2 regions of the Comamonas fluminis genome follow, and region 1 is predicted to be linked to the other one. Evidence: riboswitches for the same ligand, from Rfam matches in the RefSeq annotation. Region 1 holds a riboswitch; the other holds the start of a gene.
The links. Region 1 has a riboswitch for S-adenosylhomocysteine ahead of metH (methionine synthase). Riboswitches for the same ligand answer to the same signal wherever they lie in the genome.

Region 1 (3,416 bases):
TAGTCCAGCACATTGCGAATCACCACACCGCCGCCCAGCGCCCAGACAAAGGTGGGAAGCTGAATGGCGGTGCCCTTGGTCACCGCCGTCATGAATTCGGCAAAGGCCATGCAGCCTGCAAACAGGGCCAGTGTTTCCACGGCTGCATCGGCGGTAATCAGGCGCGGCGCCTTGTTGGACGATTCGAAATTGGCAACTTCGTTGCCCTCAGGCACCGTGCTGGCGCTGTAGCTCAACTGCTCGTCATCGGTGCGCGGCGATGCCAGCTGGTTCTTGGTAATCAGGCGCTTGGCCAGCGGCCCACCCAGCAGGCCGCCGATGACCAGACCAAAAGTGGCGCAGGCAATGCCCAGCGTGGTGGCGCCGGTCAGGCCGTGTTCGTTCTCCAGCACAGAACCCCAGGCACCTGCTGTGCCGTGCCCGCCGACCAGGGTGATGGAGCCTGCGACCAGACCAATGAGAGGGTCCAGCCCTAGCATGGTGGCCAGGCCCACGCCCACGGCATTTTGTGCGGCGATGAACACGACAATCACGCCCAGGAAAATAAACAGGCCCGAGCCGCCTTCGCGCAATTTGCCGAAGTTGGCAGACAGGCCAATCGACGAGAAAAACACCAGCATGAAGGCCGACTGCAAGCTGCCTTCAAAGCTCACCGTCAGACCGGTAACCTGGTGCAGGATGAAAATGCTGACTGCCACGACCAGACCACCTGAGACGGGCTCGGGAATATTGAAGTCGCGCAAAAAGCGGATGTGCCGCGTCATGAACTTGCCAAGCAAGAGCACGAGGACGGCCATGATGAGTGTGTAGTACGCGCCAAAGGTCACGTTCATAAAAGAAATCTCCAGAGGTTCCAGAAAGCGTCTGGTGGGGCAGCCGGCTGCGTAGCGGCGGGTTGCTGGTGCGTAATGCAATGCGGGGGGAGTGCACCGATGGTGCCAAAGCCCGCAAAAGGGCAGAGTAGGTGCGTATCCAGTTGTAGCGACAGCAGTCCATGAGGGTTGGGTGCTGCCTGAAGGCCTGTTGTGCACGAGGTTCCGAGCATCACAGCCATACCCTGAATATGCATTGAAATGCGATGTCTGCATTCGCGGTTGAAGAAATTTCCTGGGAGAGCGATTACTTTTTCAGAGCCCGTTGCTTCTATCTGCGATAGGCAAGTGCAGGTCAAAGCAGGGCTGAGCCCACGACAAAGCACCACCCCTTAGAATGACGGGCTTCGCCTCGAGGAGCGCTGCAGCTGCTGCCATGCATGGCCGGTCAGGCTCGGGGTCGGCAGGACATGTTCCTGTCTTATCAACGGCGCTCACCTGTTTTCGATTCTGTTTCTGGTTTTCACACAGGTGAGCTGATGTCTGCTGTTACCCCTTCCACCGCCATTCCTCCCATGCGCCTGTCGGGCCTGGAGCCCGTGTTCATTGGCGACGACACGCTGTTCGTCAACGTGGGCGAGCGCACCAACGTCACCGGCTCCAAGGCCTTTGCGCGCCTGATCCTGAACGAGCAGTACGAAGAGGCCCTGGCCGTGGCCCGCCAGCAGGTGGAAAACGGCGCCCAGGTGATCGACGTGAACATGGACGAAGCCATGCTGGACAGCAAGGCCGCCATGGTGCGCTTTTTGAACCTGATTGCCTCCGAGCCCGACATCGCCAAGGTGCCGGTGATGGTGGACAGCTCCAAGTGGGAGGTGATCGAAGCCGGTCTGCGCTGCCTGCAGGGCAAGGGCATCGTCAACTCGATCTCCATGAAGGAAGGCGTTGACGAGTTCAAGAAGCACGCAAAACTGGTCAAGCGCTACGGCGCGGCTGCCGTGGTGATGGCCTTTGACGAAAAAGGCCAGGCCGACACCTTTGCGCGCAAGACCGAGATTTGCGAGCGTGCCTACCGCATCCTGGTGGATGAAGTGGGCTTTGCGCCCGAGGACATCATCTTCGACCCCAACATCTTTGCCGTGGCCACCGGCATCGAAGAGCACAACAACTACGGCGTGGACTTCATCGAAGCCACGCGCTGGATCAAGCAGAACCTGCCGGGCGCCAAGGTGAGCGGCGGCGTGTCCAACGTCTCTTTCTCCTTCCGTGGCAACGACCCGGTGCGCGAGGCGATTCACACCGTGTTCCTGTACCACGCCATCAAGGCGGGCATGGACATGGGCATCGTCAACGCCGGCATGGTGGGCGTGTACGACGATCTGGAACCCCAGCTGCGCGAGCGCGTGGAAGACGTGGTGCTGAACCGCCGCCCCGACGCTGCCGAGCGCCTGCTGGAGATTGCGGACAGCGCCAAGGGCGCCGCCAAGGACGACAGCAAAAAGCTGGAATGGCGCGGCACGCCGGAGCACCCCAAGACCGTCAACGAGCGCCTGTCACACGCGCTGGTGCACGGCATTACCGACTTCATCACCGAAGATACGGAAGAGGCTTACCAGAAAATCGTGGTGCAGGGCGGTGGCCGCCCGCTGCACGTGATTGAAGGGCCGTTGATGGATGGCATGAACATCGTGGGTGACCTGTTTGGCGCCGGCAAGATGTTCCTGCCCCAGGTGGTGAAATCCGCCCGCGTGATGAAGCAGGCCGTGGCCCATCTGGTGCCTTACATCGAAGAAGAAAAGCGCCAGCAGGAAGCTGCGGGCCTGGATGTGAGCAGCAAGGGCAAGATCGTGATCGCCACCGTCAAGGGCGATGTGCACGACATCGGCAAGAACATCGTTACCGTGGTGCTGCAGTGCAATAACTTTGAAGTCATCAACATGGGCGTGATGGTGCCCTGCCACGAGATCCTGGCGCGCGCCAAGGCCGAGGGCGCAGACATCATTGGCCTGTCCGGCCTCATCACCCCCAGCCTCGAAGAGATGCAGTACGTGGCGGGCGAGATGGACAAGGACGACTACTTCCGCATCAAGAAGATTCCGCTGTTGATCGGCGGCGCCACCTGCTCGCGCGTGCACACGGCCGTGAAGATTGCGCCCAAGTACGACGGCCCGGTGGTCTATGTGCCCGATGCTTCGCGCTCCGTCAGCGTGGCGCAAAGCCTGCTGGGCGAGAACAAAGACAACTACCTGCAGGAAGTGCAGGCCGACTACGACAAGGTACGCACCCAGCACGCCAACAAAAAAGCCACACCCATGTGGTCGCTGGACAAGGCCCGCGCCAACGCCACGCCGGTCGATTTTGCGCAGCACGCGCCCGTGGTGCCCCGCGCTTTGGGCCGCAAGGTGTTCAAGAACTTTGATCTGGCCGAGATCGCCCAGTACATCGACTGGGGCCCGTTCTTCCAGACCTGGGATTTGGCTGGCCCTTACCCCGCCATCCTCGACGACGAGATCGTGGGCGAGCAGGCCCGTAAGGTGTTTGACGACGCCAAGGCCATGCTCAAAAAGATCATCGAAGGCCGCTGGCTGCAGGCCAATGGCGTGA
Region 2 (3,416 bases), 470 kb from region 1:
GCAATATCGACATCAGCATCGGCCGCTGGAGCATGGAGCACGGCCAGAGCGCCGGGCAGGGCACCGATACGCTGGCGGCATCGCCCGCGCTCTATGTGCCGCTGATGGCGCCGGTGCGTGCGCGCGGCGTGCTGGTGCTGCACCTGCGTGCGCCGGAGCGCCTGCGCGTGCCCGAGGAGCGCCGCCTGCTGGACGCCTGTGCCAGCCAGATTGCGCTGGCGCTGGAGCGCGTGCACTTTGTGGAGGTGGCGCAGCAAACCCAGATCGCCATGGAGGGCGAGCGTATGCGCAACACGCTTCTGTCCGCCGTGTCGCACGATTTGCGCACGCCGCTGACCGGCATTCTGGGCGCGGCGCAAACGGCCTTGCCCCATGCGGCGCCTGGCCCGGTCAACGACATGCTGGTGCAGATCCGCAACCAGGCCCAGTCCATGCAGCAACTGGTGGACAACCTGCTGGCCATGGCACGGTTGCAGCAGGGCGGCGTGCACCTGAAGCGCGAATGGCTGCCGGTGGAAGAACTGGTGGGCAGCGCACTGCGCCAGATGCACGAACGCCTGGCAGGCCACACCGTGCGCACCGCGTTGCCGGTCGATCTGCCGCTGCTGCAGGTGGATGGCGTGTTGATGGAACGGGTGCTGGTGAACCTGCTGGACAACGCCGTCAAATACACGCCCCAGGGCACGGCGATCGAGATTGCGGCCCGGATGGAGGGGCAGGATTGCCTGTTGGTGCTGCAAGACGCCGGCCCCGGCCTGCCGCAGCACCTGAGCGCCCAGGCGCTGTTCGAGCCATTTACCCGGGGCGTGAGTGAATCCTCGGTGGCCGGCATGGGCCTGGGCCTGACCTTGGCGCAGCGCATTGTGCAAGCCCATGGCGGATCGCTGCAGGCGCAGCCGCTGGCAGCGGAGACGGCTGGCGAAGGTGGCACGGGCACGGTCTTCACCATCCGCCTGCCTGTGCCCGAGCAGCCGCGGCTGGACGAATAATGGAGAGTTATGGATCACAGCCCCCGCATTTTGCTGATTGAAGACGATGCCAGCATCCGCCGCTTTGTGCGCCTGGCGTTGGAAGACGAAGGCTGGCAGGTGTTTGAATCCGAGACCGCCAAGCGCGGACTGATCGACGCCGCCAGCCGCCAGCCCGACGCCGTGGTGCTGGATTTGGGTCTGCCCGATGCCGATGGCAAAACCGTGATCGCCGAGCTGCGCGGCTGGAGCCAGCTGCCCATCCTGGTGCTGTCGGCGCGCGAGCGCGAAGAAGAAAAAGTGGCCGCGCTGGATGCCGGTGCCGACGACTACCTGACCAAGCCCTTTGGCGTGCCCGAGCTGCTGGCCCGCCTGCGCGTGATGCTGCGCCGCCGCCAGCAGGTGACCACGGCCGACAAACCCCGCAGCCGCGCGCAGTTTGGCGAGGTGCTGGTGGACCTGGCCACGCACGAGGTCAGCCGCGCCGGCCAGGCCGTGCACCTGACGCCTATCGAGTTCCGCCTGCTGGCGGCACTGATTGCGGGCCAGGGCAGGGTGATGACGCACCGCCAGCTGCTGCTGCAGGTCTGGGGCCCGGAATACCTGGATCGTCCGCACTATCTGCGCGTGCACATGGCCAATCTGCGCCAGAAGATCGAGGCCGACCCGGCCCAGCCCGCCCATCTGCTGACCGAGCTGCAGGTGGGTTATCGGCTGGTCGGTCTGGCGCTCTGACAACAGCTTGCCGGTATAATCGCGGCTCATCCGAGGAGCGTTGCAGCGTTCCCCAGCCGCACCATTAGCGCGGCATCAGCGGGGCGTGAGGCTCGGATTCATACCCCCGCAACGACGCTCACCCACGCTTTCTGTGCGGTGAGACGGCTTTTCCTTCTTGCGCAGAACGTGGTTTTTCATTCATTTTTTGGAGAAAACCATGAACGCTGCTGTGCGCTTCAACCCCGCCGATTCGGCCATTACCGACATTTCCCTGGCCGCTTGGGGCCGCAAGGAAATCAAGATTGCCGAAACCGAAATGCCTGGCCTGATGGCTGTGCGTGAAGAGTTCGCTGCGAAGCAGCCCCTGAAGGGCGCGCGCATCACCGGTTCGCTGCACATGACCATCCAGACCGCCGTGCTGATCGAGACGCTGACGGCGCTGGGCGCCCAAGTGCGCTGGGCTTCGTGCAACATCTTCTCCACCCAGGACCATGCTGCCGCCGCCATCGCCGAAACCGGCGTGCCCGTGTACGCCATCAAGGGCGAGTCGCTGAAGGACTACTGGGATTACACCCACGCCATCTTTGAATTCGGCGCCAAGGGCACCGAAGGCGAAGGCCCCAACATGATTCTGGATGATGGCGGCGATGCCACCATGCTGATGCACCTGGGCAAGCGCGCCGAGAAGGATATCTCCGTGCTGGCCAACCCCGGTTCGGAAGAAGAAAAGATCGTCTTCGCCGCCATCAAGGCCAAGCTGGCCGTGGACTCCACCTGGTACAGCCGCAAGTCGACCCAGATCATGGGCGTGACCGAAGAAACCACCACCGGTGTGCACCGCCTGAACGAAATGTCGGCCAAGGGCACGCTGCTGTTCCGCGCCATCAACGTGAACGACTCGGTGACCAAGTCCAAGTTCGACAACCTGTACGGCTGCCGCGAGTCGCTGGTGGACGGCATCAAGCGCGCCACCGACGTGATGATCGCCGGCAAGGTGGCTTGCGTGGCCGGTTACGGCGACGTGGGCAAGGGCTCGGCCCAGGCACTGCGTGCTCTGTCTGCCCAAGTGTGGGTGACCGAGATCGACCCCATCAACGCCCTGCAAGCCGCCATGGAAGGCTACAAGGTCGTGACCATGGAATACGCTGCCGACAAGGCCGATATCTTTGTGACCACCACCGGTAACAAGGACATCATCCGCCACGAGCACATGGTGGCCATGAAGGACCAGGCCATCGTCTGCAACATCGGCCACTTCGACAACGAAATCGACGTTGCTTCCATCGAGAAGTACAAGTGGGAAGAAGTGAAGCCCCAGGTCGACCAGATCGAGTTCCCTGACGGCAAGAAGATCACCCTGCTGGCCAAGGGCCGTCTGGTGAACCTGGGCTGCGCCACCGGCCACCCCTCGTTCGTGATGTCCAACTCGTTTGCCAACCAGACCCTGGCGCAGATCGAGCTGTTCACCCGCCCCGACGCCTACGAAGTGGGCAAGGTCTATGTGCTGCCCAAGATCCTGGACGAAAAGGTCGCCCGCCTGCACCTGAAGAAGGTGGGCGCCATGCTGACCGAGCTGACCACCGAGCAAGCTGCCTATATCGGCGTGAGCAAGGAAGGCCCTTACAAGCCTGAGACTTATCGCTATTAAGCACCCCCTGAGGCGCTGCGCGTCTTCACCCCTCTCTCTACGCGCTGCGCGCTAGGGGAGGGGGACGACAGCTTCGCTGCGCG

Region 2: another riboswitch for S-adenosylhomocysteine. It lies ahead of ahcY (adenosylhomocysteinase); the one in region 1 lies ahead of metH (methionine synthase).

Annotation. Positions count from the first base shown of each region.
Region 1 is NZ_CP066783.1:123,781-127,196, forward strand. It holds gene gltS (sodium/glutamate symporter) at 1-833, opposite strand, end outside; S-adenosyl-L-homocysteine riboswitch at 1,221-1,315, shown strand; gene metH (methionine synthase) at 1,352-3,416, shown strand, end outside.
Region 2 is NZ_CP066783.1:591,408-594,823, forward strand. It holds gene JDW18_RS03030 (sensor histidine kinase) at 1-989, shown strand, start outside; gene JDW18_RS03035 (response regulator) at 999-1,703, shown strand; S-adenosyl-L-homocysteine riboswitch at 1,730-1,830, shown strand; gene ahcY (adenosylhomocysteinase) at 1,903-3,333, shown strand.